Regions from separate parts of the Pseudoclavibacter sp. RFBA6 genome, predicted to be linked through region 1. Evidence: predicted binding sites of a transcription regulator. Region 1 holds the regulator's gene; each other region holds the start of a gene.
The links. Region 1 encodes HspR, which represses chaperone genes until heat shock. Its sites were predicted from a motif close to AAGTTGAGTCNNNNNGACTCAACTT; they were not measured.
Positions count from the first base shown of each region.

Region 2: the regulator HspR is predicted to act here: its motif matches at 3,886-3,910, upstream of C5C17_RS16655 (Hsp20/alpha crystallin family protein).
Region 3: the regulator HspR is predicted to act here: its motif matches at 1,972-1,996, upstream of C5C17_RS18120 (ATP-dependent Clp protease ATP-binding subunit).

Region 1 covers NZ_PSUA01000015.1:90,190-100,240, forward strand. The annotation lists gene C5C17_RS15125 (NADP-dependent oxidoreductase) at 1-862, opposite strand, end outside; gene C5C17_RS18390 (hypothetical protein) at 1,088-1,483, opposite strand; gene C5C17_RS15135 (SDR family oxidoreductase) at 1,708-2,643, shown strand; gene C5C17_RS15140 (helix-turn-helix transcriptional regulator) at 2,653-3,498, shown strand; gene C5C17_RS15145 (SDR family NAD(P)-dependent oxidoreductase) at 3,847-4,617, shown strand; gene C5C17_RS15150 (hypothetical protein) at 4,995-5,525, opposite strand; gene C5C17_RS15155 (heat shock protein transcriptional repressor HspR) at 5,550-6,062, opposite strand; gene C5C17_RS15160 (DnaJ C-terminal domain-containing protein) at 6,071-7,081, opposite strand; gene C5C17_RS15165 (nucleotide exchange factor GrpE) at 7,196-7,906, opposite strand; gene dnaK (molecular chaperone DnaK) at 7,909-9,774, opposite strand; gene C5C17_RS15175 (MerR family transcriptional regulator) at 9,988-10,051, opposite strand, start outside.
Region 2 covers NZ_PSUA01000015.1:401,786-411,836, reverse strand. The annotation lists gene C5C17_RS16670 (ROK family transcriptional regulator) at 1-461, opposite strand, end outside; gene xylA (xylose isomerase) at 587-1,783, shown strand; gene C5C17_RS16660 (xylulokinase) at 1,921-3,360, shown strand; gene C5C17_RS16655 (Hsp20/alpha crystallin family protein) at 3,421-3,834, opposite strand; gene C5C17_RS16650 (DNA-3-methyladenine glycosylase) at 3,995-4,927, opposite strand; gene C5C17_RS16645 (rhodanese-related sulfurtransferase) at 5,007-5,939, shown strand; gene C5C17_RS16640 (branched-chain amino acid ABC transporter permease) at 6,314-7,588, shown strand; gene C5C17_RS16635 (branched-chain amino acid ABC transporter permease) at 7,598-8,578, shown strand; gene C5C17_RS16630 (ABC transporter ATP-binding protein) at 8,571-9,596, shown strand; gene C5C17_RS16625 (ABC transporter ATP-binding protein) at 9,593-10,051, shown strand, end outside.
Region 3 covers NZ_PSUA01000017.1:164,525-174,575, reverse strand. The annotation lists gene C5C17_RS18130 (substrate-binding domain-containing protein) at 207-1,295, shown strand; gene C5C17_RS18125 (methylated-DNA--[protein]-cysteine S-methyltransferase) at 1,299-1,850, opposite strand; gene C5C17_RS18120 (ATP-dependent Clp protease ATP-binding subunit) at 2,038-4,209, shown strand; gene C5C17_RS18115 (hypothetical protein) at 4,454-4,981, shown strand; gene C5C17_RS18110 (hypothetical protein) at 5,083-6,216, shown strand; gene C5C17_RS18105 (alcohol dehydrogenase catalytic domain-containing protein) at 6,361-7,470, opposite strand; gene C5C17_RS18100 (acyl-CoA dehydrogenase family protein) at 7,526-8,692, opposite strand; gene C5C17_RS18095 (N-acyl homoserine lactonase family protein) at 8,909-9,727, shown strand; gene C5C17_RS18090 (zinc ribbon domain-containing protein) at 9,724-10,051, shown strand, end outside.

The sequences.
Region 1 (10,051 bases):
TCTCACGCAGCTGCTCACCGCTCGCTCGCATGAAGAGGAAGCGGTAGTCGACGCCGAGCCGCTTCGCCTGCTTGCGTACCTTGCCGCTGAGCCCGGCGATCGCGAGGCGCAGCAACGGGTTCAGCCCGGCGCTCCGCGCGAAGTCAGGGGTGGGCGGCCCCGAGATGCCGACGGCGATTCCACCGGGCTTCAGGATGCGCAGGGATTTCTCGAGGTTCTCGCCGCCCAGGCTGTCGAGCACGAAGTCGTAGCCGCTGAGCAGCCGCTCGAAGTCGTCGGCTCGGTAGTCGATCGCGCGGTCGGCGCCGAGCCCACGGACGAACTCGGCATTGGCCGCGCTCGCCGTGGTGGCGACCTCGGCACCGAGGTGCTTGGCGAGCTGGATCGCGATGGACCCGACGCCGCCCGCACCGGCGTGGATCAGGACCTTCTGCCCGGGCTGCACCTGACCGATCTCGACGAGCGCCTGCCACGCGGTGAGCGCGACGAGCGGGAGCGAGCCCGCCTCATCCATGGAGATGGACGACGGCTTAGGCGCCACATCCGCCTCATCGATGGCGATGCGCTCGGCGAACGTGCCGATGCGGTGGTCGCGGGGCCTCGCGTAGACCTCGTCGCCAGGGCGGAACGCGCGGACGGCGCCACCGACGCGGAGGACCGTTCCGGCGACGTCGTGGCCGAGGGTGAGTGGCAGCTTGTACGGCAGGATCTGCTTGAACTCGCCGATGCGGATCTTCTCGTCGAGCTGGTTCACGCCGGCAGCCTGCACCTGAACGAGCACGTCGTTGTCACCCACGGCCGGTTCGGCGGCATCGACTTCGCGCAGGGGCGTCTTGTACGTGGGGAAGGTGAACGCTCGCATGGGTGAGACTCCGGGGTTGTGCCGCTTGATCGCCTGGCAAATGCCGAGCGTACTCAATTCTGAGTCGCCTCAGTAACTCTGTCAAGGTCTCCCCAGTGGCAAGGCACGGCAGCCTCGGGTGCACTACTCCCCCGGGATGCGACGAGGTCTCGTTCGTGTGCCGCTGAGCGCACCGAACCATGAGCACCTCACCGCGGCACCCCGCTCGCCCCCATGAGCCCCGAGTCAGCTCTGGTCCCACTCGCTGGCGACGATGACCGTCCCCGGTGGCAACGCCCGCAGCTCCGTGATCCGTGCCGCGGCATCGACCGGTGCACTCTCGAGCGTGAGATCGCGGAGACCGTAGCGCTCCGCGCGTCCATACAGGTCGATCACGCTCTCGACGTGCAGCTCGTACCGCGTCGGGTAGCCATCACCGCGGGAGCTGATGACCCCCTCCCGCTCGACCATCCCTCGCCAAGGATGCGGCTCACCGCAAGCGCAGGCACCGCCGACGAATCGGGACTCGCACGACGAGATGTCCTCATCGCCGATCGTGTGCAGGCGACTGTCCCAGCCTGGCAAGCGGTGGTCCTCACTGGCTCCGTCCGTCCACCGGAGATGCGTGTGGAATCCGATCATGGTGTCCCCCTCTATCGTTGCCGCCAGTCTCTCGCCGACCACCGACAATCGCGCACTCGATGATCGACGCCTGCCAGCGGAGCTAGCCAGGGACCGCCGATCCCTGGATGAGCGAGCCCTGAATCGACGAGGATCGAGGCAACAGACTGGGCCAAGCAGCCAGACTGCGCATTCGCTTCATCACCGTCAGCGGGCCCAGCGCCCACAGGACTCAGGAGAATCCCGTGCCGAAGAACCTCGACATCCAAGTTCCATCCCTCAACGGCAAACTCGCCCTCGTCACCGGCGCGAGCGACGGCATCGGCTTCCATATCGCCGCCCGCCTCGCCCGCGCTGGCGCCGAAGTCGTCATGCCCGTCCGCAACCGAGAGAAGGGCGAGAAGGCCGCCGCGCGCATCAGGACCTCGAACCCGAGCGCGAAGCTCGAGCTGCGCGACCTCGACCTGTCGTCGCTCACCTCGGTCGCGGCCCTCACGGACGAGCTCGTCACCGAGGGACACCCCATCAACATCCTCATCAACAACGCCGGCGTCATGACGCCGCCAGAGCGTCGCGAGACCAGAGACGGCCTCGAGCTGCAGTTCGGCACCAACCACCTCGGCCACTTCGCGCTCACCACCGGCCTCCTCCCCCTGCTCAAGGAGGGCAAGGCGCGCGTCACCACGCAGATCAGCGTCGCCGCCAACCAAGGCGCCGTGAACTGGGACGACCTCAATTGGGAGCGCGGCTACAGCAGCATGGGCTCGTACAGCTCGTCGAAGATCGCCACCGGCCTCCTCGGGATGCACTTGCACCGCCTCAACGAGGCGAACGGCTGGGGCATCCAGAGCAACCTCTCTCATCCCGGCATCTCCCCCACGAACCTCCTCGCGGCGCAGCCCGGCATAGGCCGCGCCAGCGACACCACCGAGGTGAAGGTCATCCGCGTGCTCTCCCGCATCGGCATCGCCGGCACCCCGCAGAGCGCCGCCCTCCCCGCGGTCCTCGCGGCCACGAGCCCGGACGCGAAGGGCGGGCGCCTGTACGGGCCGAAGGGGCCCGGTCACGTCGGCGGCCGCCCGGCCGAGCAGAAGCTCTACTCGCGAGTCACCAGCGAAGCGGATGCGCGCCGCCTGTGGGAGCTGTCCGAGCAGCTCGTCGCCGAGCACGTGGCCAGCTAGCGTCACCTCATGGACAGAGCCCAGCTTGCCGATTTCCTCCGCAACCGCCGCGAGGTGCTGCAACCCGAGGACGTCGGACTGCCCAAGGGTCCGCGCCGCCGCACGGCGGGCCTGCGGCGCGAGGAGGTGGCCTCGCTCAGCGACATGTCCGTCGACTACTACAGCCGACTCGAGCAGAGTCGCGGGCCGCAGCCATCCGAGCAGATGCTCGCCGCCATCGCCCGCGGACTGCGCCTCACCGTGGCAGAACGGGACCACCTCTTCCACCTCGCAGGCCAGCAGCCGCCGAAGCGCGCGATCAGCGGCGAGCACGTCGCGCCGGGACTCATGCGCATCCTCGACCGGCTCGCCGACACCCCAGCGCAGGTCATGACCGCCATGGGCGAGACGCTCGTGCAGACACCGGCGGCACGGGCGCTGTTCGGCGATGAGACCCGCTTCAGCGGCAACGCCCGCAGCGTCGTCTACCGCTGGTTCACCGACCCGAGCGCGCGCGACGTCTACCCAGACAGCGACCACCAGAAGCTGGGGCGGGCGTTCGCGGCGGATGCGCGCGGCTTCGCAGCCCAGCAGGGTCCGAACTCGCGTGCGCAGCGGGTCGTGGATGCGCTCCTCGCCGAGAGCCCGGAGTTCGCCGAGATCTGGGCCGACCACGAGATCAACGCGACGCACGAGCTCGAGAAGCGGGTGCAGCATCCCGAGACGGGTGTCATCACGGTGCAATGCCAGTTCCTCGTCGACCCTGCGCAGGGCCAGACGCTGCTGGTACTGACAGCCACGCCCGGCACCGAGAGCCACAACCGACTGCAGCTGCTCTCCGTGCTCGGCACGCAGCGCCTGACCGCCGACGCCTGAAGCCGCGACCACCCCCGCGACCGCGGCACGACAGCGAGCGCGACCGCATTCACCCCCCCGACCGGGCCCTGAAGTTGTGGCGTTGTGCTGCTTCATCACTTCCCAACGACAAGTCGCCACAACTCTGCGCCGCGAGGCCGCGGCCACCGGGGCCGGGGCCGGGGCCTCGCGCGCATCCGTGGCGGACGAGCATCCTGGCCCGCCAGGCACATCCGCTGTGTCAGTACACAGTGGATGCGCATGGGCCGCCCCTAGCCTGGGGGCGCCGCCCGAGGCACGGCCCAGGCGGTTGACGACTGCCGCGGGCGATCGGCGTCACGCGGGTACCGACGACAAGGGAGTTGCAACATGACAGATTTCACCGGACGCTCAGTGCTCATCACCGGCGGCGCGGGCGGCATCGGCGCCGCGACCGCCGAGGAGTTCCTCAAGCTCGGTGCCCGCGTGGCGCTCGTCGACCTGTTCGCCGAGCCGCTCGAGGCCACGCGCGAGCGCCTCGCGGCACACGGCGACGTCATCACGATCACGGCCGACGTCACCAATGAGGCAGACGTCGAGCGCTACGTCGCCGAGACCGTCGAGGCGTTCGGCACGATCGACGTGTTCTTCAACAACGCCGGCATCGAGGGCGCCGTCGGCCCGCTCACGGAGGCGAGCGTCGACAACTACGAGAAGGTGTTCGCCGTCAACGTCCGCGGAGTCTTCCTCGGCATGAAGCACGTCCTCAAGGTCATGACCGAGCGCGGCAGCGGCAGCATCATCAACACCTCGTCGGAGGCCGGCCTCGACGGGTCGCCGGGCGTCTCCGCCTACGTCGCGTCGAAGCACGCCGTCGTCGGCTTCACGAAGTCGGCCGCGCTCGAGGTCGCACCGACCGGGGTGCGGGTCAACAGCATCCATCCCTCTGGCGTGAACACGCAGATGGTCCGCCGCCTCGAGGAGGGCTTCGGCGGCGGGGACGTCGAGGCCGCGAAGGCCGGATTCCAGGCCGCGATCCCGATGGGCCGGTATGCGGAGCCGCTCGACATCGCGCGCGTCGTCGTGTTCCTCGGCTCGGATGAGGCGTCGTTCGTGACCGGCGCGCAGTGGCGCGTCGACGGCGGCAACGGCGCCCGCTGACCGGAGCACCCTCCGCACAGCGCGGGAGCGCAGGCCAGTCGGATCACCCGCACCAGTCGTGGCACCGCGCCTGATCTGCACGCAGAGGCACGCAGACAAAGTTGTGGCCCGATGCTGCTCCCGAGAACGGGAACAGCACCGGGCCACAACTCTGCGGTGCTCGCGGCTCACCTGGGCGCCTCACGCACGGGTACCGCCCTCCCGCGGCACCCGCGGCACCCGCGGCCCCCCACCCGCCACCACGCAGGCAAAGTTGTGGCCCGTTGTCGCTCCCGCAAGCGGGAACGACAACGGGCCACAACTCTTCGCGCTGCAGGGCCTCACCAGCCGACGCCTGGCCCCTGGTCGCTGACCTCCGGCCGCACTCGCGCCGCCCTTCAGGCGAGGCTCGTCAGCACGAACAGCGTCGCGCGCAGCGGCGAGAGGGCGATGGCGACCGCGAGGTCGCGAGGCGTGCACCCGGCCTCGAGCCGATGTGACGTGAACGACGCCCCGCTCGTCACGACCGGCGCCCCATTGCGGGAGAGCTGAACGCTCGAGAGGCCGACGCCGCGCATCGTCCACTCGGTGCCGTCGACGCGAGCCCGCACCGTGCGCGAGCGGCGAGTGAGCTGAAGGTCGAATCCCCGAGCATGCGGCTGCGTCACCTCGCCGGCGACACCGCCGACGACGAGCTGCATCGGAAACCGGAACGTACCCTCGGGTGCGACCCACGCCGCCCCGCGGTGGTGCTTCTCGTCGGCGATGAGCTCGGCGGCCGGGAGGCCGTCGCCGGAGGCCGTCGCGCGCCAGGGATCAGCCGAATACACGAGCGCAGCCGCGCCGAATGGGGTCTCCGACCGCCACACCTCCTCCAGCGACCTGTGGGTGATCGGGAACCGCTGGGACCTGAATGCACGGATGCTCACGTCACGACCCGTTCCGCGGCCTGGCTAGTCGCTCGCCGGCTTCTTCGCGGAGGGGCGGCGTCTGCGCACGGGGCGCGGGCGCTCGTCGGCGTCGACCTCCGCCTCGTGCACGCGTGCCGGCCGCCAGACGACGACCTCGGTACGGCGTGCCGTGCGGCGTCCGTGCGCGAGCGGCACGACGTCGCCTCGCTCGCCAGCCGCGAAGATGCGGCCACCGAGGCGAGTGAGCCGCTCGTCGGCCAGCTCCGCCTCAAGCGCCCGCACGCGCCGCCGCAACCCGAGCACCTCACGCTGCAGCTCGAGCACGCGCGCGATGCCTTCGAGGCTCACGCCCTCGTTGGAGAGCACTGCGATCTCGCGCAGCTGCGCCACGTCGCGGAGCGAGTAGCGCCGCACGCGGCCCGCCGTGCGCTGCGGAGTGACGAGCCCCATCCGGTCGTACTGCCGCAGGGTCTGCGGGTGCATGTTCGCGAGCTCGGCGGCCATGGCGATCGCGAAGATCGGGGCGTCCTCGTCGAGGTCGGAGGGGAATGCCATGAGCGTCCCTACCGGCCCTGGCGGGCGAGGCGGAGGAGATCTTCGCGCGGGCTCTCATCGCCGGACGCCGCGACGAAGTCAGCGAGCGCCTTCTCCTGCGCGCTCGAGAGATGGTTCGGAACGGCGACCTCCAGGTGCACGAGCAGGTCGCCCTTGCCTTTTTTCGTCTCGATGCCGCGGCCCTTGACGCGCAGCGTCTTGCCGTTCGGGGTGCCGGGCGCGACCTTCACGCGCACGGTGCCGCCGTCGACGGTGGGCACCTCGATCGTGGCGCCGAGCACGGCCTCCGCGAAGGAGACGGGCACGGTGACCTCGAGGTTCAGGCCGGAACGCGTGAACACCGGGTCGGGACGCACGGTGACGGTGAGGATCAGGTCGCCCGCCTCGCCGCCGTTCGGGCTCTGACCGCCCTTGCCGCGGAGGCGGATCTTCTGCCCGTCCTCGACGCCCGCCGGAACGCGCACCTTCACGACCCGTCCGTCCTGCCCCTGCAGCTCCACGGTGTCGCCCTTGATGGCGGTCATGAAGCCGAGGGTCGTGGATGCGCTCTGGTCGCGACCCTTCTGCGGCCCGGTCTGGAACCCGGCGGGGCGACCGGCACCGCCGCCGAAGCTGCCGGCGCCGAATCCGCCGCCACCTCCACCGAACATGGAGCCGAGGAGGTCCTCGAAGTCGGCGTTCGACGCACCGCGGCGGGCACCGCCGCCGTTGAACATCCCGCCGAACACGTCCTCGAAGCCCGCGCCTCCGGGGCCGCCTGGCCCCTGCTGGAATCGGGCGCCTGAGCCCATCGCGCGCATCTGGTCGTACTCTGCGCGGTGCTCTGGGTCGGAGATCACTGAGTAGGCCTCGGAGATCTCCTTGAACTTCGCCTCTGCAGCGGTGTCTCCCGGGTGCGAGTCAGGGTGGTACTGACGCGCGAGCTTCCGGTACTGCTTCTTGAGGTCTTTTTCGTCTACGTCCTTCGATACGCCGAGCACCGCGTAGAAGTCCTTGTCAAACCAATCCTGACTGGCCATATGGTCCTTCTGTTCCTAGGAATGAGCATGTCTTCTGGATGAACACGAGAGGGGGCCCGCTTCTGCGGTGCCCCCTCCCGTGTTCGATCGGTGCGGGTGCGCCGATCGCGGTGCTTACGAAGCGGGTACGAACACCGCTGCCTTCGCGACGCGGACCACGCGGTCTCCGACCGTGTAGCCGCGCTCGACAACATCGGCGATGGTGTCGGTCGTGACGCTCGGGTTCGGCAGCTGCGCGATCGCCTCGTAGCGCTGCGGGTCGAAGGCCTCGCCGGCCTCGCCGTACGCGGTGAGGCCGAGGCGCTCGACCGCTGTGCGGAGCTTGTTGGCGATGACGGCCATAGGCGTGTCCTCGACGAGGTCGCCGTGCTTCTGGGCGCGGTCGAAGTCGTCGAGCACGGGGAGGAGGGAGCGGAGCACCTCAGCCTTGGTGGCGTCGTATGCTTCGGTCTTCTCCCGGTCGGTGCGGCGGCGGTAGTTGGCGTACTCCGCCTGGACGCGCTGCAGATCCTGGAGGCGCTCCTGGGCGAGATCGCTCTCACCAGGGGTGCCCTCGGTTGGTGCGTCCTCCGCGCCTTCGCCACTGAGGAGCTTCTCGAGATCCTCAACGCTCAGGCCTTCAGCCGCGGCTTCAGCAGCCTCGCCGGTCGCCGGGTCGGCGTCGTCCGTGGTGGACTCCGCCGACTCGGCGCCAGCAGCCTTGCCGAGGTCGCGAACTTCGCCAGTCTCCGGGTCGATCCGACGCTTGTCGTTGATGATCGGCTCGTTTGCTTCTCCCGAGTTCTCGGGACCGCGTGCTTCTGACTCGTTTCGCTCTTCAGCCATGACTACTTGTTGTCCTTGTCGTCCTCGTCATCCACGACCTCGGCGTCGACGATGTCATCGTCGGCAGCCTGGTCTCCGGCGGGTGCGTCAGCCGTGGGGGCCTCCGCTGCCTGCTCAGCCTGTGCTGCGGCGTAGATAGCTTCGCCGAGCTTCGTCTGGCTGGTGTTGAGCTTGTCGAGCGCCGACTTCACTGCTGCGTCGTCGTCGCCTGCGAGGGCCGTCTTGAGGGCGTCGACGTCGCCCTGGACCTCGTTCTTGACGTCGGCGGGGAGCTTGTCGTCGTTCTCGGTGAGCACCTTCTCGACCTGGTAGACCGTGGTCTCGGCGATGTTGCGCTGCTCGGCGCCCTCGCGGCGCTTCTTGTCCTCTTCCGCGTGCTCTTCGGCCTCGCGGACCATGCGCTCGATGTCTTCCTTGCCGAGGCTGGAGCCACCGGTGATCGTCATCGACTGCTCCTTGCCCGTGCCCTTGTCCTTCGCGGAGACGTGCACGATGCCGTTGGCGTCGATGTCGAACGTGACCTCGATCTGCGGCATGCCACGGGGGGCCGGTGCGATGCCGGTGAGCTCGAACGTGCCGAGGTTCTTGTTGTCGCGGGTGAACTCGCGCTCGCCCTGGAAGACCTGGATCTGAACCGACGGCTGGTTGTCGTCGGCCGTCGTGAAGGTCTCGCTGCGCTTGGTCGGGATGGCCGTGTTGCGCTCGATGAGCTTGGTCATGATGCCGCCCTTGGTCTCGATGCCGAGGGAGAGGGGCGTGACGTCGATGAGGAGGACGTCCTTGCGCTCGCCCTTCAGCACGCCGGCCTGGAGAGCGGCGCCGACGGCGACGACCTCATCCGGGTTGACACCCTTGTTCGCTTCCTTGCCGCTGAGCTTCTTGACGAGCTCGGCGACTGCCGGCATGCGGGTGGAGCCACCGACGAGCACGACGTGGTCGATCTGGTCGACCTTGATGCCGGCTTCGCGGATGACATCCTCGAAGGGCTTGCGGGTGCGCTCGAGGAGGTCCTTCGTGAGGTCCTCGAACTTGGCGCGAGTGATGCTCGTGTCGAGGTTCGCGGGGCCGTTCTCCGTGAGGGAGAGGTAGGGCAGCTGGATGCTGGCGCTCGTGGAGCTGGAGAGCTCCTTCTTCGCCTGCTCGGCCGCTTCCTTCAGACGCTGGAGGGCGATCTTGTCGTTCGCGACGTCGACGCCGGTCTGCGACTTGAACTCCGTGATGAGGTACTTGACGAGGCGGTCGTCCCAGTCGTCGCCACCGAGGCGGTTGTCACCGGCGGTGGAGCGGACCTGGATGGTCGAGAAGTCGTCGTCCTTGCCCACTTCGAGGAGGGAGACGTCGAACGTTCCTCCACCGAGGTCGAAGACGAGAATGAGCTCGTCTTCCTTGCCCTTGTCGAGGCCATATGCGAGCGCGGCCGCCGTGGGCTCGTTGATGATGCGGAGCACGTTGAGGCCCGCGATCTCGCCGGCTTCCTTCGTGGCCTGACGCTCAGCGTCGTTGAAGTACGCGGGGACGGTGATGACGGCGTCGGTCACCTTGTCGCCCAGGTACTGCTCGGCGTCGCGCTTGAGCTTGCCGAGGATGCGCGCCGAGATCTCCTGCGCGGTGTACTTCTTGTCGTCGATGCCCTGGGTCCAGGTGGTGCCCATGTGGCGCTTGACGGAGCCGATGGTGCGGTCGACGTTGGTGACTGCCTGGCGCTTGGCGGTCTCGCCGACGAGCACGTCGCCGTCCTTGGTGAAGGCGACGATGGACGGGGTGGTGCGGAAGCCCTCGGCGTTTGCGATGACCTTCGGCTCGCCACCCTCGAGGACTGCGACGCAGGAGTTCGTGGTTCCGAGGTCGATTCCAACAGCACGTGACATGTGTGGTTCTCCTTTTGTAGAGCTGCTTGTGTGAGTCTGAGTCGGCCCGGCCTGCTGTCTCGATCAAACGCTTCGTCGAGGTGCGAGCAGACCTGAGCCGTATGCGCTCAAGTTTACTCGACACCGACCTTGCGTCAAGCCAGCAGGTTGAGAGTTGAGTGGGAGCGACTCAAGTCTTCAGGTGTGCGCGACAACCGGACCAGTGCGCGAGTCCTACGGCGGTGCTGCACCATCGGGGCCGGGGTTGACCGAGATCGAATGGCCGATCTCCGCCCTC
Region 2 (10,051 bases), 310 kb from region 1:
ACATCGCCTGCGACGCCGATGCCGACCGCCGCAACGAGCGGGAAGCCGACGGACACCTCGGCGATGAGCCCCGCGACGAGCTCGACCACCGCATCCACGGAGCGATTCGGGAGCGGGGCAGACACCTTCTCGACGACCTGCGCCGTCAGGTCGGTGACGACGACGTACGCGGCCTCGCCCGTGAGCTTCACACCGACGAAGTGGGCACGCTCCGGGCGGAGGAAGAGGCTCTCGGATGGGCGTCCGCGATGCCCTGACGGCTGGAGCTCACCCTCGCCGAGCAGGCCGGCCTCGATCAGCTCCCTCGCGATGCGGGTCAGGCTCGTGCGCGAGAGCCCGGCGGCCTCAGCCAGGCGGGCACGCGACCTTGGCCCCCCGAGGAGGAGCTCGAGCAGGATGACCCCCTGCGTCTCGCCGAGTTCGGGCCACGACTCGAATGAGGCGGGTAGCGCGTCGTTCATTGCGCGAGCTTAGCCCCGCGCTGAGCACTGATCGCATTCGAGACGCACCGGGAGTGGCGATCTCGGCCGCGAACGTATATGTTGGCGACGGCAACAATTTTGTTCAATGTCGAACCAGGAGGACCATGTCCACGCCAGCCCCCACCCCCGCAGACAAGTTCTCGTTCGGTCTGTGGACCGTCGGCTACAACGGCACCGACCCGTTCGGCGGCCCGACGCGCGCCGACCTCGACGTCGTGCACGTCGTCGAGAAGCTCGCCGAGGCCGGCGCCTACGGACTCACGTTCCACGACGACGACCTCTTCCCGTTCGGCTCGACCGACGAGGTGCGCGACTCCCAGATCTCCCGCCTGCGCGGCGCCCTGGACTCGACGGGCCTCGTCGTTCCCATGGTCACCACGAACCTCTTCTCCGCCCCCGTCTTCAAGGACGGCGGCTTCACGTCCAACGACCGCGACGTGCGCCGCTTCGCGCTGCGCAAGGTGCTCCGCAACCTCGACCTCGCCGCCTCGCTCGGCGCCGAGACGTTCGTCATGTGGGGCGGCCGCGAAGGCGCCGAGTACGACTCCGCGAAAGACATCCGCCAGGCACTCGAGCGCTACCGCGAGGCCGTCAACCTGCTCGGCGACTACGTCACCGACAAGGGCTACAACATCCGCTTCGCGATCGAACCGAAGCCGAACGAGCCCCGCGGCGACATCCTCCTCCCCACGGTCGGCCACGCCCTCGCCTTCATCGAGACGCTCGAGCGTCCGGAACTCGTCGGCGTGAACCCCGAAGTCGGTCACGAGCAGATGGCCGGCCTCAACTTCGCCGCCGGCATCGCACAGGCCCTCTACCAGGGCAAGCTGTTCCACATCGACCTCAACGGCCAGCGCGGCATCAAGTACGACCAGGACCTCGTCTTCGGTCACGGCGACCTGCAGAACGCGTTCGCGCTCGTCGACCTGCTCGAGAACGGTGGCCCGGGCGGCGGCCAGACCTACACGGGTCCGCGCCACTTCGACTACAAGCCCTCGCGCACCGAAGACGAGACGGGCGTATGGGAGTCGGCAGCGGCGAACATGCGCACGTACCTGCTCCTCAAGGAGCGCGCCGCGGCATTCCGCGCCGACCCCGAGGTGCAGGAGGCGCTCGCCGCTTCCCGCGTCGACGAGCTCTCCACGAACACGCTCGGCGAGGGCGAGACGTACGACGACTTCCTCGCCGACCGCTCCGCGTACGAGGACTTCGACGCGAACGCGTACTTCAACGGCAAGGGCTTCGGCTTCGTGCGCCTGCAGCAGCTCGCGCTCGAGCACCTCATGGGCGCCCGCGGCTAGTCCCCGCCGCTCGCCCGACGGACTCCCCCGTCCCCCCTGACAGAGCTGTGGCGGATGCACGCACGTCCAACGACGCGCATGCATTCGCCCCAGCTCTGTCGTGCACCACACCCCAGCACTACAGAAAGCAGACCACCATGCTCGTCGCCGGCTTCGACTCGAGTACGCAGAGCTGCAAGCTCGTCATCCGGGACGCCGTGACGGGCGAGCTCATCCGCCAGGGCCGCGCGTCCCACGCCCCTGGCACGGAGGTGGACCCGGAGAACTGGTGGGCCGCCGTCCAGGACGCGACCGCAGCGGCTGGCGGGCTCGATGACGTCGCGGCACTGTCCGTCGCCGGCCAGCAGCACGGCATGGTGGCGCTCGACGCCGACGGCAACGTCGTGCGCGACGCGCTCCTCTGGAACGACACACGCAGCGCCGGTGCCGCCAGAGACCTGATCGCGGAGTTCGGGCAGGAGGCGCTCGTCGAGCGCACAGGCCTCGTCCCCGTCGCCTCCTTCACCATCACGAAGCTGCGCTGGCTCCGGGATGCGGAACCCGAGAACGCGGCACGCGTCGCCGCCGTCGCACTCCCCCACGACTGGCTCACGTGGCGGCTCCTCGGCTACGGCCCCGCCGACGAGAGCCCCCTCGGCCCCGACCTGACGAAGCTCACAACCGACCGCTCCGACGCTTCCGGAACCGGCTACTGGTCGCCGTTCACGGGCGAGTACGACCGCGAGCTGCTCGTCGCCGCACTCGGGCATGACGTGATCCTGCCGCGCGTGCTCGGGCCGTCCGAGGTCGCCGGCAAGACTCCGACTGGCGCGCTCGTCGCCGCGGGAGCCGGCGACAACGCGGGTGCCGCGCTCGGCCTCAATGCTCGCGCCGGTGACGTCGTCGTCTCGATCGGCACCTCCGGCACCGTGTTCTCGGTCGCCGAGCGGCCGGTTGTCGACCCGAACGGCGGTCTTGCGGGCTTCGCCGACGCGACGGGCGAGTTCCTCCCCCTGTCCGCCACGCTCAACGCGGCGCGCGTCATCGACACGACCGCGACAGTGCTCGGCGTGGACCACGCGGAGTTCGGTCGGCTGGCCGCGTCCGCCCCCGTGGGCTCCGGCGGGCTCGCGTTCGTGCCGTACCTCGACGGCGAACGCACTCCTGACCTGCCGGACGCGACGGCATCCCTGCTCGGCATGACGCGTGGATCCTTCACACGCGAGAACCTGGCCCGCGCCGCAGTCGAGGGCATGCTCGGCAGCCTCGCTCAGGCGCTCGACGCGCACCGTGCGCTCGGCGTCGACGCGAAGCGCGTCATGCTCATCGGCGGCGCCGCCCTGAGCGAGGGTGTGCGCGCCGTCGCCCCGACCCTCTTCGAGGTACCCGTCGAGATCCCCGCGCCCGGCGAGTACGTCGCCGACGGCGCGGCCCGCCAGGCCGCCTGGGTCGCGACCGGCAGCCGCCCCGACTGGCCCGTGGAGACCATCGCGCGCCTCGAGCCGGCCCCTGATGCGGCACTTCGAGCCCGGTTCGCGGCGGCCGCGGAGCTCGCGCGGGAAGCCGAGGAGTCAGGCAAGGGCCTGCGTTCCGTCTGAGACATCACGAAGGGGGCAGTGCGATCTCGCACTGCCCCCTTCTGTTGCGTCGCCTGTCGGCTACGCCTGGATGGTCTCGACCTTCGTACCGGTCTCGATCTCGATCTTGCGCGGCTTCGCACGCTCGCTGACGGGAACCGTCACCGTGAGCACGCCATGCTCGTAGCTCGCAGCGATGCGCTCGGTGTCGAGGCCCTGGCCGAGCGTGAACTGGCGGAGGTAGCTGCCCCCGTTGCGCTCACGCACGAGCCACTTGGCGCCCTCCGCGTTCACGGTGCTGCGCTCGGCGCGGATCGTGAGCTGCTGTCCGTCGAGGTCGACGTCGATCGAGCTGGGGTCGATGCCCGGCAGGTCGGCGGTGAGGATGTAGTGGTCGGCCTCGCGGTAGAGGTCGATGGGCATCGAACGCGGGCTGTTCGGTGCTCCCTGGAAAAGTCGTTCCATCTCCTGGAACGGATCGAAGACGCGTGCCATGTCGTTTTCCCTTCCTTGTACGCACACTCACGATCGTGAGCGACTGCGGTGAACTTGAGTCGACTGGTGTCAACTTCCTTGGTCAGAAAATTAGCACTCACCCAAGTCGAGTGCCAGAAAATTTGCTGAAAACCGCGTCAGCCGTGGGCGAACGACCCCCTCAGTGGAAGCGGTGGTCCTGCACGGTCATGCGTGCGCCGTGCTTCGGACGCGGGTTGCCAGCCAGCTTGATGAGGCGCACGACCCGCTCGCGGTGCCCCCGCCACGGCTCGAGCAGCTCCCGCATGCCGTCGTCGTCGACGTCGCAACCCGCGAGCGCCCACCCCACCATGTTGGGGATGTGGTAGTCGCTGAAGCTCGGCGCATCCGGGTCGCCATGCGAGCGTTGCACGGTCTCGTTTGCCGTCCACACGCCGACGCCCACGATCGAGCGGAGGCGGCGCAGGGGCTCTTCCGACCCGGTTGGCAGGCTCGCCGTGCGCTCCAGCGCCGATGCGACCGTCGCCGAGCGGATGACCGTACCCGTCCGGGAGTGGTCGACGCCCGCCCGATGCCAGTCCCAGCTCGGGATGCGCCGCCACTGCTCCGGGGTGAGCGGAAGCCGCAGGTGGCGCGGCACGAGGCCGGCTGCGCCTGGGGCAGGGTCGGCGTAGTCGCGGTGCAGGATGTCCCACGCTCGATGCGCTTCGAGGCCCGTGATCTTCTGCTCGATGATGGCGGCACTGAGCGCCTCGAAGACCGCCCCCGACTTCGGGAGCCGGAGCCCCTCGTTGCGACGCCGCACATCCGCCAGCTCGGGGAGCGCATCGAGGCGCAGCTCACTCCAGTCGTCATCGCGGCCAAGAAGGACCGGGGCTTCGTCGACCGCGATCTCGGCGGCTTCGCCCCACGACACGATGCGGACTCCGTCCCGCGCCTGCCGGAAGACGGTCGTCGCCCCACCCGCGAGCGCGTGCGACGTGCGCCACACATCCCGCGACACCGGGTGCATCCAGCAGGTCGGGTCACGCCTGCCCCGCATGAGCGGCGACAGGGTCTGCACCACATCGACCGGCAGCGCCGGCCGATAGAGCGTCATGACCCGATCTGGCATGCGGCAAGGGTACGCAGACCCACCGACATCCGCGCACCCTCGGCGCTCGGAACACCGCCGCTCACCTAAAATCGACCGCATGGCTGTCCCCAAGATCGTGCTCTACTACGCCTTCGCGCCCCTCGCCGATCCGGAAGCGATCCGCCTCTGGCAGCGAGACCTCGCGGCGTCGCTGGGGCTGCGCGGGCGCATCCTGATCTCGAAGGACGGCATCAACGGCACCCTCGGCGGTGAGCTCAACGCGCTCAAGCGGTACGTGCGCACCACCCGCGAGTACGCGGCGTTCAAGGACGCCGACTACAAGTGGTCGGAGGGCACCGGCCTCGATGAGAACGAACAGAGCCTCGACTTCCCGCGCCTCAGCGTCAAGGTGCGGGACGAGATCGTGAGCTTCGGGGCCCCCGGGGAACTGGAGGTCGACGAGCACGGCGTGGTCGGCGGCGGCACCCACCTTGCCCCGGACGAGCTCCACGCACTGGTCGAGTCGCGCGACGACATCGTCTTCTTCGACGGACGCAACGCCATCGAAGCCCAGATCGGTCGCTTCGAGGGCGCCGTCGTGCCAGAGACGGGCACGACCCGCGACTTCATCGCCGAGCTCGAGTCCGGCAAGTACGACGAGCTCAAGTCGAAGCCCGTCGTCACCTACTGCACGGGCGGCGTGCGCTGCGAGGTCCTCTCCGCGCTCATGGTGAAGCGCGGCTTCAGCGAGGTGTACCAGCTCGACGGCGGCATCGTCCGCTACGCCGAGCAGTTCGGCGACGAAGGCCTCTGGAAGGGATCGCTCGCCGTCTTCGACGCCCGCGAGCACCTCGAGTTCGGGCCGAACACCGAGAAGCTCGGGCGCTGCCGGGAGTGCGCGGCGCCCACGCACCGCACGCAGAACTGCAGCGACGCCTCCTGCCGTGAGCGCTTCGTCGCCTGCGAGCGCTGCGGCGAGCTGCCGATCTTCTGCGCTCGGCATGCTCTCGCGCACGCGACCACCGGCAGCGGGGCACCATCCGGTCGGTGACACGCCGAAGGCGACCACGTTCTTCCCAAACCGAGGATCTTGGCACCATCCGCAGTCTCTGAACCGCTGAGCCGCCACATTTGTGGCGACGTAGAACAAAATTGCGCATTCGGGCCGCATACGACGCACGGCCGCACTCCCACACGGCTATCGTGTGTAGCGGCAAAGAAACATTGCCGATACAAACCATCCGTAGATTCGCAGAGTGGCGAATCCTCGCTTGCAGCAATAGCAGTTCCAGAATCTCGTTCAGTCGTCGTGCCCAGCCCGACTCGCACTGGAGGTACTCCGTGCCCCTTCTCCTCAGTCCGCTCCCGCCAGCCGGATCGCGCTCAGCGACCGCCAGGCGCTCCCGGCTCACCCAAACACACCGAATGCTCGCAGCCCTCGCGATGTCGCTCTTCGCGTTCCTCGGCGTCTTCACGATGGCCGGCCCCGCGAACGCGGAGTCCGAGCCCCCGGAAGAGTCGGCGTACTCGATCAGCGGCATCCTGAACTTCGAGAGCGAACCCGTCGAGGGCGTCTCACTCACCGTCGAAGGCGACGGCTACACCGAGACGGTGGAGTCGGGTGAGGACGGACGCTGGCGCGTCCCCGTCCCCGGCCCCGGCAACTACACGGTGACGCTCGACACGGAGACCCTGCCCGACGGTGTGGACCTCCGCAACGAAGACGGGGCGACAGCCGAGGTCACGGAAGACGAGTGGTCGACGACCAACGTCGGACGCCTCTTCGCGCTCGGTGAGGACACGAGGCAGAGCAGCAACTTCGGCTCACAGCTCATCGAGCGCCTCGTCGCGGGGCTCAACTTCGGCCTGCTCATCGCGCTCGGCGCGATCGGCATCACGCTGATCTTCGGCACGACCGGGCTGAACAACTTCTCGCACGGCGAGCTGGTCACGTTCGGTGGCCTCATGGCCTGGCTCTTCGCCGTCGTGATGGGCCTCAACATCTTCGTCGCTCTCATCATCGTCGTCATCCTCGGCGCCGCCTTCGGGTGGGTCCAGGATGCGGCGCTCTGGAAGCCGCTGCGCAAGCGCGGTGTGCGCCTCGTGCCCGCCATGATCGTGAGCATCGGCCTCGGTCTCGCGCTGCGCTACATCTACCAGCTGTTCTTCGGGGGTGCGATCCTCCCGATGAGCTCCGTGGGACTCAGCGGTGCCATCGAGTTCGGCCCCGTGCGCATCACGACCGGCTCGCTGCTGAGCATGGGCATCTCGATCGTCACCCTCGTGCTCGTCGGGCTCTTCCTGACCCGCACCCGAGTGGGCAAGGCCACCCGCGCGGTCTCCGACAACCCGTCGCTCGCGAGCGCATCCGGTATCAACGTCGACCGCATCATCCGCATCGTCTGGACCACGGCAGGTGGCCTCGCCGCCCTCGCCGGCGTCATGCTCGCCCTGTACCGCCAGTCGTCGTGGGACATGGGCTTCCAGGTGCTGCTGCTGATGTTCGCCGCCGTCACCCTCGGTGGCCTCGGCTCCGCGTACGGCGCGCTCGTCGGATCGCTCGTCGTCGGCATCTTCGTCGAGCTCTCGACCCTCTTCATCCCCGCCGACCTCAAGTACGCGGCGGCGCTCCTCATCCTCATCCTGGTCCTGCTCGTCAGGCCCCAGGGCATTCTCGGCCGCCGCGAGCGAGTCGGCTAGGAGACGAACATGGACTGGTCAAACATCCTGAGCAACGCCGTCGGCGAGCTCCTCAGCCCCACCACCGCTGCCTACGCGCTCGCCGCGATCGGCCTCGGAATCCACTTCGGCTACACCGGCCTCCTCAACTTCGGTCAGGCCGCGTACATGCTGATCGGCGCGTACGCGTTCGCGATCCCGACGATCAGCCTCGGCTGGCCGCTCTGGGCCGCCGTGCTGTGCGTCATCGTGGTCTCGGTGATCTTCTCGTTCATCCTGGGTGTCCCGACACTGCGGCTGCGAGCTGACTACCTGGCCATCGTGACGATCGCCTCCGCCGAGATCCTCCGGTACATCGTGACGACGACGGGCCTCACCTCGGTCACGGGTGCCGCCAACGGGCTCAACGGCTTCAAGGGAACCTTCGCCGCGATCAACCCGATCCCGGACGGCACCTACGGCTTCGGTCCCTTCACGTACAACGCGTACGACTGGTGGACTCGCATCGTCGGCTGGGGCATCGTCCTCCTCGCGACGCTCCTCGTGTGGGCCCTCATGCGCAGCCCCTGGGGTCGCGTGGTCCGCGGCATCCGTGAGGACGAGGATGCCGTGCGCAGCCTCGGCAAGAACGTCTTCGCCTACAAGATGCAGGCCCTCATCACGGGAGGTCTCCTCGGCTCGCTGGCCGGCATCATCTTCATCCTGCCGAGAGCCGTGCAGCCCGCCAACTACACGACGGGCCTCACGTTCTTCATCTGGACGATCATGCTCCTCGGTGGAGCCGCGACGATCTTCGGCCCCATCGTGGGCGCCATGATCTTCTGGGTGGTCCTCTCCCTCACGCAGGGCGTGATCAACGGACTCATCGAATCCGGGGCGATCACCTTCCTCTCCATGACACAGGGCGCCCAGCTCCGTTTCATCATCGTCGGGATCGCGCTCATGCTGCTGGTGGTCTTCAGACCCCAGGGCATCTTCGGAAACAAGAAGGAGCTGAGCTTCAGTGCCTGAGCAGACGAGCCCACCAACGGGCATCCTCCCCACCCACGAGTTCGTCGACGGCAAGGTCGGACCCGGCTGCAAGAAGGTCGACCCGATCGTCATCGCCGACGGCGTCACCCGCCAGTTCGGCGGCAACACGGCAGTGGATGTGCAGCACCTCGAGATCCCGCGCGGCAAGATCACCGCGCTCATCGGTCCGAACGGTGCAGGCAAGACGACCATGTTCAACCTGCTGACCGGCTTCGACAAGCCCAACACAGGCACCTGGTCGTTCGACGGCACCTCGCTCGCGAACGTGCCAGCCTTCAAGGTGGCGCGCTCCGGCATGGTCCGCACCTTCCAGCTCACGAAGTCACTCGGCCGCATGACGGTGCTCGACAACATGCTGCTCGGCGCCGACCAGCAGGGCGGCGAGGGCATGCTGCGCGCGCTCTTCAAGCCGCTGTGGCGCGAGCGCGAGACCGAGATCACGGCGAAGGCAGACGAGCTCCTCGCTCGCTTCAAGCTCGACGCGAAGCGCGAGGACTATGCGGCGTCCCTCTCGGGCGGACAGCGCAAGCTGCTCGAGATGGCCCGCGCGCTCATGAGCAGCCCCAAGCTCATCATGCTCGACGAGCCCATGGCCGGCGTCAACCCGGCGCTCGTGCAGTCGCTGCTCGGCCACGTCAAGGAGCTCAAGAACGACGGCACCACGGTGCTGTTCGTCGAGCACGACATGCACATGGTCACCAACATCTCCGACTGGGTCGTCGTCATGGCCGAGGGCCAGATCGTCGCAGAGGGCCCACCCGAGACGGTCATGAAGGACCAGGCCGTCATCGACGCGTACCTCGGCGCGCACCACGACCAGGACCTCGGCGACCTCGACATCCAGGAGCTGGAAGTCGAGCGCATCGCAGAGGAACAGGGCGTGGAAGCGGCGGCCGAGTACGAGGCCGAAGTGCTCGGGACGACCTCGATCGCCGACGAGATCGCCGAGACCAAGACCGAGCCAGCGCCCGAGACGAAGGAGAGTGACAGCAAATGAGCGAGACGCAACCCACCGCATCCGCTGCACCGACGGCGACCGCGCCGCGAGGCGACGCAGTGCTGTCCACCATCGACCTCGTCGGCGGCTACCTGCCCGGCGTGAACATCCTCAACGGCTGCTCGATCGACGCCTACCCCGGTGAGCTCATCGGCATCATCGGCCCCAACGGTGCCGGCAAGTCGACGGTGCTCAAGGCCATCTTCGGGCAGATCAAGATCCGCGGCGGCAGCGTCATGCTGAAGGGCGAGGACATCACGGGCCTGCGCGCCGACAAGCTCGTCGCCAAGGGCGTCGGCCTCGTGCCGCAGAACAACAACGTCTTTCCGTCGCTCACGATCGAGGAGAACCTCGAGATGGGGCTCTTCCTGCGACCCAAGGTCTTCAACGAGCGCTTCGAGTTCGTCGCCGACCTCTTCCCCGAGCTGGGGAAGCGTCGCAAGCAGCGCGCCAGC
Region 3 (10,051 bases), on a different contig from region 1:
CTCGACCGAGCCGCTGGTCCTGAGGCATGTGCGCTCTCCGTTCTGTGCGCTGTCCGCTGCCTCGTCGGACGAGTGCGCGGCGGGCACGACTGTGTGCTTCCGAGCTGATCTTGGAGGGGGCCCGGGGAAACCGCCAGCAAAACGAACAGGATCGTTCATGCTCGACCTGAAGCGAACACCTCTGTACGCTCAGGGCTGTGGACGACATGCCGCCCTTCGGTCTCACGCGACGCGAACGCATCCTCAGCGAGCTCCGCCGTGCGGGCTCGGTTCGCGTGGCCGCGCTCGCGCGGCAGCTCGAGGTGTCCGAGCTCACGATCCGGCGCGACATCACGAACCTCTCCGATCGTGGCCTCCTGACCAGGGTCCACGGCGGTGCGACCCTGCGGAGTCGCCTCGACACGTCGGTGCCGACCGTTGCCGCACAGGCGACCCCCATCCGCTTCCGGGTCGGCATGGTGACCCCGTCGCTCAGCTACTACTGGCCCCAGGTCATCGTCGGTGCGCGAGCAGCGGCCACCGACCTCGGCGTGCAGCTCGTGCTGCGCGGTGCCAGCTACTCCGTCGACGATCAGCGTCGCCAGATCTCGTCTCTCGTCGAATCCGGAGGCCTGCACGGGATCATCGCGGCGCCGGAGACCAGCGGCCCCGACGGCTGGGCGCTCCTGCACTGGCTGGAGTCCCTTCCGGTGCCCGTCGTGCTGGCGGAACGCCATGCCGCCGCTGTCGGCTCGCTCACGAGTCTCGAGTGGGTCACCACGGACCACGTCTTCGGCGGTTCCCTCGCTGCGGAGCACCTTGCGGCGCTCGGACACCGTCGTGTCGGCATCCTGACGTCGGCCGGCTCTCCCACCTCAGCGCAGCTCCGGCAAGGGTGGAGCGCTGCCGTCACGGAGCTCGGCCTCGAGACGGACGTCGACGTCGACGCGAACCTCGACGCCATGGACGGACAGGCGAGGGAGGAGCTCATCGCCCGAGTGCTCGACGACTGTCGCCGGGCCTCGGTGAGCGCCCTGCTCATCCACTCGGATCCTCAGGCGGTGCTCCTGCAGCAATACGCCCGCGACCATGGCTGGTCGATTCCGGAAGACCTCGCGATCATCGCCTACGACGATGAGGTGGCGCAGAATGCCGAGCCGCCCATCACGGCACTGCGTCCCCCGAAGCAGCACATCGGGCGCCTGGCCGTCGAGACGATGGTGTCTCGTCTCGATGAGGGGCCGAGCCGCCCGGTCCAGCGCACACGCGTCCTGCCCGTGCTGCACGCGCGCAGGTCGACCGCCGCCCCCTCCTGACCGTCAGCGGCCCATCCCCATCGCCCGCTCGTGGTCGATGAGCGCCTGACGCACGGCGATGTCATCCGCATGACCCGCGAGCTTCCCGCTCGCGCGCACGATGCGGTGGACGGGCACGAAGAGTCCCACGAGGCAGGCCCCGCAGGCGCTCGCGGCCGCGCGGGCGGCACGTGGATGCCCGGCGATCGCGGCCACGTCGCCGTAGCTGGCGAGGGTGCCCGGCTCGACGAGCCTCGCCGCCCGCCACATGGCGCGTCGCAGCTCGGTCCCGTCCTGGTGCACGTCGACCTCGTCGAGCAGGGAGGCGTCGCCGTCGTCATAGGCGTGGACGGCGGCCAGTGCGGTGTCGTCGTCGCCCAGTTCCCGCACCGCGAGCAGCTCGGCCTGTCGCCCGAAGGCCGAGTAGGCGAGCGAGCTCGGGCTGCCGAAACCAGCCGCGCGCACGACCTCGGCTCCGCCCGCCTTCACGACCGAGAATGTCTCGCCCAGGAGCTCCACGCTGCCGACCCGGAGCGAGTGAACGGGGAGTGCGGATTCTTCACGGGCATCGGCCATGCAGGAAACTCTGCCACGTCCAGAGAAGTCCAGGTCACGGGCACAGAACGCGCGCTCAACTCCCGCTGGGAGTTGACTGAGCGAAGCGCATTCCAGTGGCACTGTCGCGCGTCAGGCCCTAAACTTGAGCCAACTCGACTCAACTTTTAACGATCTGAGTCGCAAGCAACGTTCTCGAAGGAGCCCCATGGCAAACATGCAAGGCGCTCAGGCACCAGACGAAGAGGCCAAGAGCGCACTCGAACAGTACGGAATCAACCTCACCGACATCGCCCGCTCGGGCAAGCTCGACCCGGTCATCGGTCGTGACTCCGAGATCCGCCGCGTCAGCCAGGTGCTGACCCGCCGCACGAAGAACAACCCCGTGCTGATCGGCGAGCCCGGCGTCGGGAAGACGTCGGTCGTCGAAGGCCTCGCGCAGCGCATCGTCGCCGGCGACGTCGCCGAGTCGCTCAAAGACAAGGAGCTCGTGAGCCTCGACATGTCGGCGCTCATCGCCGGCGCCAAGTACCGAGGCGACTTCGAAGAGCGCCTCAAGGCCGTGCTCAAGGAGATCACCGAGTCCGACGGTCGCATCATCACCTTCATCGACGAGCTGCACACCCTCATGGGCGCCGGCGGCGGCGAGTCGAGCATCTCGGCCGCCAACATGCTCAAGCCCATGCTCGCTCGCGGCGAGCTGCGCCTCATCGGCGCGACGACGCTCGACGAGTACCGCCAGTTCATCGAGTCGGATGCGGCGCTCGAGCGACGCTTCCAGCAGGTGTTCGTGGGCGAGCCCAGCGTCGAGGACTCGATCGCCATCCTCCGCGGCCTGAAGGAGCGGTACGAGGCGCACCACAAGGTGTCGATCGCCGACCAGGCGCTCGTCGCCGCAGCTGCCCTCTCGAACCGCTACATCACCGGCCGCAAGCTCCCGGACAAGGCGATCGATCTGATCGACGAGGCCGCGTCCCGCCTCCGCATGGAGATCGACTCCTCGCCCGTCGAGGTCGACACGCTCCAGCGGCAGGTCGACCGGCTGCGGCTCGAAGAGCTGGCGCTCAAGAAGGAGCACGACGACGCGTCCAAGCAGCGCCTCGCCGCGCTTCGCGCCGACCTCGATGCGAAGAACGCGCGCCTCGGCGAGCTGAAGGAGCGCTGGAACGTCGAGCGTGCCTCCCTCAACCGCATCGGCGAGCTGCGCGAGCAGCTCGACAACATCCGCATGCGCGCCGACCGGGCGCAGCGCGAGGGCAACCTCGAGCTCGCGTCGCGCCTCCTCTACGGTGAGCTGCCTGGCATTCAGAAGCAGCTGCATGAGGCCGAAGCCACCGAGGACGGCGGACCCAAGCTCGTCAACGACCACGTCACGGCCGAGGACATCGCCGGGGTCGTGGCCGCGTGGACGGGCATCCCCGTCGGGCGGCTGCTGCAGGGCGAGATGGAGAAGCTCCTGCACCTGGAGGCCGAGCTCGGCAAGCGACTCGTCGGGCAGGAGAAGGCCGCCGCGACGGTGGCGGATGCGATCCGCCGCACCCGCGCGGGCATCGCGGACCCCGACCGCCCCACCGGCTCGTTCCTGTTCCTCGGCCCCACCGGAGTCGGCAAGACGGAGCTCGCGAGGGCACTCGCCGAGCTGTTGTTCGACGACGAGAAGGCCATGATCCGCATCGACATGTCCGAGTACGGGGAAAAGCACTCCGTCGCCAGGCTCGTCGGCGCCCCTCCGGGGTACGTCGGCTACGAGCAGGGCGGACAGCTGACCGAGGCCGTGCGGCGCAGGCCGTACTCGGTTGTGCTGTTCGACGAGGTCGAGAAGGCGCATCCGGAAGTCTTCGACATCCTCCTGCAGGTGCTCGACGACGGGCGGCTCACCGACGGTCAGGGCCGCACGGTCGACTTCCGCAATGTCATCCTCATCCTCACCTCCAACCTGGGCTCGCAGTTCCTCATCGACCCGCTGCTCTCTCAGGAGGAGCGAGAGGACCGGGTCATGGCGGCTGTCCGGCAGTCGTTCAAGCCGGAGTTCGTGAACCGCCTCGACGACATCGTCGTGTTCAGCGCGCTCTCGCAGGACGAGCTCGCGCAGATCGTGGCGCTCTACATCGACCGCCTGCAGCGCAGGCTCGGTGAGCGGAGGCTCACGATCAAGGTCGACGACGATGCGCGGGCGTGGCTCGCCGAGCGCGGCTACGACCCCATCTACGGGGCCCGGCCGCTGCGGCGCCTCATGCAGCGCGAGATCGACGACCGTCTCGCGAGGGCGCTCCTCGCGGGCACCGTGCGCGACGGCGACACCGTCTCGGTGGTCGTGGCGAGCGATGGCGACTCGCTCAACGTGCAGTCGACGACGCCGCACACGGCAGCCGTGGAGTAGGAGGCAACCCCGCTGCTTGCAGCCCGAGCCCCGGTTGGCCGTGGCCGAAGAGTGAGCCAGATGCATCCTCCAGCCCGCTGGAGCCTGCGCCTGGCTCACTTTTCGCGTGGTGGATGCGGGCGGGGGCAGGGGCGAGGGGCAGCGAATGCGCGGGGAGCGGCTGCGTGGTGCCGTACATCTCTGGTGGGTAACTCGGGCGCGTCGTGCACATCGCCTGTCCGCATCCGCGCTTATCTTGAGCGGCATGGAGCACCTGCGCTGGATACTGCCACTCATCGCCGCGCCCGTCGTCGCCGTGCTCGGCATCGTCGGCGTCATCGCCCTCTCGTTCCGGAGGCTCACGTCCGCGCCGGTCGCGAGCGACGACGTCATGGTGCTGTTCGGTCGCGACGCCTACCAGTTCTTCCTCGGCACGCTCGTGCCGTTCGTGCTGCTGGTCTTCATCGTCGGCCTCATCGTCTACGCCGTCTACGCCGTCGGGACGACGTTCGGGTGGATCGCGCTCCGCGAGACGCCGCTCTTCAAGACCTGGACGCTGCCCCTGCTCTTCTCGCCAGCCATCGCCGTGGTCGCCTTCTTCGTCGTCGCGTTCATGCCGTTCGTCGCGGGACCGAGCGAGGCGCTCGTGCCGGTCGTCAGCGCGTTCGGCGCGTTCATGGTGTGCCTCGCCGTCGCGGGTGCGCTGTGGTTCCGTGCGACGCTCGGCGCCCGCGCCAACAAGCGCGCCGCGGAGGCGGCGCCGGTGACCGGCGAGGTCGGCGTCACCGCCTGAGGTCGGCGTCGTACCCGCATTCGGGTGCCGTTTCCGCTTCTGCGACGGAGCGGGGAGGACTGACCTGGCCGAACGTCGGCGGGCGGTCGTACGTTGGCAGGATGACGTCGAAACGAGGCTCTCAGGTCGGTCGCTTCATCTGGCTCGGGATGCTCGTCGCCCTGGTCATCTTCGGGCTGGCCACCGCGCCTGAGCTGCTCGAGGGGCTCCACCTCGGTCCTGGGGCAGACGAGGTCGCGTTCAGCTTCGCCACGCTCGCGTACTTCCTGCTCCTCCCCGCCGCGCTGCTCGCGCTGGTGATCCTGTCGACGTACGTCGTCCGCGTCGACCTCCTGCACGCCATGGAGAGTCGGTGGGCATCCCGGATTCGTACTGAGTCAGGCGCCACCAAATCCAGCAACGCCGAGAAGTTGCGGAGGCGAGGACGTTGGGCGCTGCCGCTGCTTGCGCTGGCCGGAACGCATGCGCTCACCGCGGCTGTCGTCGCCCTGGCCTTCACCGGGTATGACGGGGGTCCGTACGCGGAAGATGACGTCGCCCGGACACTCAGGGGTCTCGGCCTGGCGCTGCTGTTCTGGGCTAGCGTTCTCTTCGCAGTACTTCTGCTCTTCGGACTCGGGCGGGCGTCGCCTCGCGGGGCGGCTGCGAATCGACGAGAGAGCAGGCACCGCAAAGGCAACTACACGCGCAAGGAGCGTTCGCAGCTCGAGAATCAGCGGTACTCGCATGACCGGCTTGCGGCCGCGCTCCGCTTCCGAGATGAGCTGCTCGATGAACGCCTTCCGCAGACCATCGATGTCTGGGATTTCGGAGCCGCGGACGGCGAGGTGTTCTTCCAGGACGCGCCGGCGACCTATGCGCGGTACTACGGCCGCGACGTCGCGTACTCGACGAGTTCAGGCTTCTTCTTCGGCCACCCGGCTTTCGTCGTGGCTGGTCTCGCGGTGACCGCCATGGGCAACGCCTCGGCGCGATCTCGAGCTCAGATGGAAGCCGCGGAGCAGTGGCGCGAGTGGCAGACCGCTCGTGTCCTCGTCTCGAACCAGCGCCTCGTGTGCTTTGCGGGTGGGCGGTGGTTGTCGTTCTGGTACTCGGGCGTCGTCGCGAGCTACCCGTCGCTGCGTGAGCGGTCGCTGGTGCTGCAGTTCGACGGGGCGGAGCCATTGATGCTCGTGGGTGATCACGTGCCCGTCGCCGTCATGATGGCCACGTACTCGATGCACGGGGCGGGATGACGCGGAACCGGTCGGCGCTGGAGCGCACTGCGCTGCGCGAGGCGAGAGGCATCCCGCACGCCGAGAGCGGACCTGTGGTCGTCGACCGTGAGGTGCGACGACGACAGGCCCCTCTGCGTTTCGCGGGACCGGCAGGGGGTCGGGTCACTCGTCGAAGATGATGACTTGTCGCACGGCCTGCCCGTCGGCGAGCTTGTCGAGCGAGTCGTTGATCTCCGACAGACGGATGCGTCCGGAGATGAGCTCCTCGACCGGCAGCTTCCCGTCGCGCCAGAGCTGCGCGTAGACGGGGATGTCGCGCGCGGGCACGGCTGACCCGAGGTAGGACCCGACGATGGTCCGCGCCTCTCCGGTGAGCCCGAGCGGCGCGATGGATGAGCGGGCGTCAGGCGAGGGCAGGCCGACGGTGACCGTCGTGCCGCCGACGCCGGTGGCTGCGACTGCCGTCTCGAAGGCGCGGGGGTGTCCGGCCGCCTCGATGACGATGGGCGCCTTCACACCGTTCTCGGCCAGTTCGGCCGGTGTGTAGACCTCGCTCGCGCCGAGCTCGAGGGCGCGGGTCAGCTTCTCGGGGTTCGCGTCGACGCCGATGACCTTGCCCTTCTCCAGCGAGACAGCGGTGAGGAGGGCAGCCATCCCGACTCCTCCGAGTCCCACGATCATGACGGCGTCGCCGTCCTGCGGCTTCCCGGCGTTGATGACCGCGCCGCCGCCGGTGAGGACTGCGCAGCCGAGCACGGCGGCGATCTCCGGCGGCACGTCGTGTCCGATGGGGACGACCGACTGGCGGTTGAGCACGGCGTGCGTCGCGAACCCGGAGACGCCGACGTGGTGGAAGACGTCCTCCCCGTCGCGGTGGAGCCGGAAGTGCTCGCCGACGAGGTATCCGGCGTTATTGGCGACGCTGCCGGGAGTGCACGGCAGCTTTCCGTCGGTCCTGCAGTTGTCGCACTCGCCGCAGCGGGGGAGAAAGACGGTCGTCACCTGCTCCCCGATCTCGAGGTCGGTGACGTTCGCGCCCACCTTCTCCACGATGCCGGAGGCCTCGTGGCCGAGCAGCATGGGCGTCGGCCTGACCCGGTTCCCGTCGACGACGGACAGGTCGGAGTGGCAGAGCCCAGCCGCTCTGATGCGGATCAGGACCTCGTCTGGTCCCGGATCGTCGAGTTCGATGTCGACGATCTTCAACGGCTTCGACTCCGAGTAGGGCCGTGGCAGGCCGATCTCCTCGAGGACCGCTCCTTGGATGTTCATGCTGACTCCTTCGTCGGGACATGCGGTGGATGCTTGGGCCCGTTCCGGGCTCGGTTCAGTACGACTTCGGCAGCCCCAGCACCTTCGTGGAGACGAAGCTGCGGACCAGGTTGTTGTTGATAGGGGCGACGGAGAACATCCGCGTCTCGCGGAACTTGCGTTCGACGTCGTACTCGTCGACGAACCCGTAGCCACCGTGCGTGTCGAGGCACATGTTGGCGGCCGCCCAGGATGCTTCGGAGCTGAGCAGCTTCGCCATGTTGGCCTCAGCGCCTGCGGGCTCGCCCGCGTCGAAGCGTGCGGTCGCCTCGTCCCGCATCAGCTCCGCCGCGCGCACCTTCATGTAGGCGTCCGCGATGGGGAACTGCACGCCCTGGTTGGCGCCGATGGGCCGCCCGAAGACCTGGCGCGACTTGGCGTAGGCGACGGCCCGCTCGATGAACCAGTAGCCGTCGCCGATGGCTTCGGAGGCGAGGAGGATGCGCTCGGCGTTCCAACCGTCGAGGACGTGGCGGAATCCGTTGCCTACGCGTCCGATGACGGCGTCGCCGGGCACGCGGACCCCTCGGTAGGTGACCTGGTTGGTGGCGTAGTTGAACATCGTGCGGACCGGTGTGACCACGAGGGCGCCTGGCTGCTGTTCGCGGATCTCACGCAGATCGAGGAGGAACAGCGTCAGGCCGTCCGTTGTGCCCTTTGGCGTCTCCGAGGTGCGGGTGAGCACGAGGGCGAGGTCGGATTCCTCGAAGCGGCTCGTCCAGGTCTTGTGGCCGTCGATAACGTAGTCGTCGCCGACGCGGGTCGCCGTCGTCGTGATGGCGAGCGTGTCCGAGCCGGCGTCCTCGGTGATCGAGAACGCCTGGAGGCGGATGCTGCCGTCGGCGATGCCCGGCAGGTAGCGGTCCTTCTGCGCGTCGGTGCCGTGGCGGAGGAGGGCGGCCATCGTATACATCTGCGCGTGGCAGGCGGCGGAGTGCCCGCCGGACCGATTGATGGCCTCCATGACGCCGGTTGCCGCGTCGATGCCGTAGCCGCCTCCGCCGTATCCGCGGGGGATCATGACCGACAGCAAGCCCGCGGCTCCCATCGCATCCACGAACTCCTGCGGGTAGCGGCGCTCGCGGTCGGTCTCTCGCCAGTAGGCGTCGCCGAAGCGCTCGCAGACCGCTTCGGTTCGTTCGCGCAGGGCGGTCCTGTCGTCGCTGGCAGTCAGGCTGGTCACGGCTGCTCTCCTTCGATCGATGGGCACACCGCTCTTCTGAGCGACAGACCTTCAAATATTTTTAGCGTGCGCCAAACGTAGCAAGGCTGAAAGCCAGCTACAAGACGTTGACCACGTGAATATATTCGCTTACGGTGATCGGGAAGCGCTCCGCAAGCTCGTCACCCGCAGAGCCCGAGCGCCTCCCCCCGTTGGGCCAATCAAAGGAGATGGCACATGACGAACGACATCAAGCTCCACATCCTGGAGTCAGGAACCATGGAAGCCGACCTCACCTGGCTGCTCCTGAAGCCAGGCAGGGTCATCAAGACCCGGGAGCACCGCCACGACGAACGCGCCTGGGGGCAGGTGCCGACGCACGCGGTCCTCATCGACCACCCGGAGGGGCGCATCCTCTGGGACACGGGCGTGCCCCGCAACTGGGCCGAGCACTGGGCGCCGACCGGATTCGACGAGTTCTTCCCCGTCATCGACGACCCGGAAGCCGACACCGGCTACCTCGACTCGAGCCTCAAGCAGCTCGAGCTCACCCCGGACGACATCGACATCCTCGTGCTCTCCCACCTGCACTTCGACCACGCCGCCAACGCCAGGATGTTCGACAACGGCAAGACGCGCATCGTCACCAGCCAGGCCGAGCTCGACGGTGTCGCCAGCATCACCGGATACAACCAGGGCGCCCACATCCCCGACGACTTCAAGGGCCTCGACATCGGCGGCATCGCCGGCGACGACGAGATCCTGCCAGGCGTCAGCGTCATCCAGACGCCCGGCCACACCTGGGGGACCATGTCCCTCAAAGTCGATCTGCCCAACGACGGCACCAAGATCTTCACCTCGGACGCGGTGTACCTCGCCGACTCCTGGGGACCACCCGCAGTCGGGGCGGCCATCGTGTGGAACAACCTCGCCTGGCTCGAGTCGGTCGAGAAGCTGCACCGCATCGCGCAGGAGACCGACGCGCAGGTGATCTTCGGCCACGACGAGGAGCAGAAGAAGGAGCTCACGTTCGCGCCCAACGGGTTCTACTCATGATCCTCTACGACTTCCGCTGCCAGGAGGGGCACCGGTTCGAGGCCGGCATCGAATCGATGCTGGCCGACAACCCGGTCTGCCCTGGATGCGGCACGCCGACGAGCCGGGTCCCCTCCGCGGTCCGCATCGGCGGCGCCGCAGACGCGGGACCCAGCCGCGCCGAGATGCCGCACAGCTGGCAGGGCATCGACCGCGGCCGCCCCGAGGCGGTCGCCCACTGGCGGTCCAAGATCGAGAAGCGGGAGAAGCTGGAGGCGAAGTACCCGGAGCTCGCCGGGGACCGCCGCCCGATCCTCGCGCACGAGGGGATCTTCCAAGGCCGCC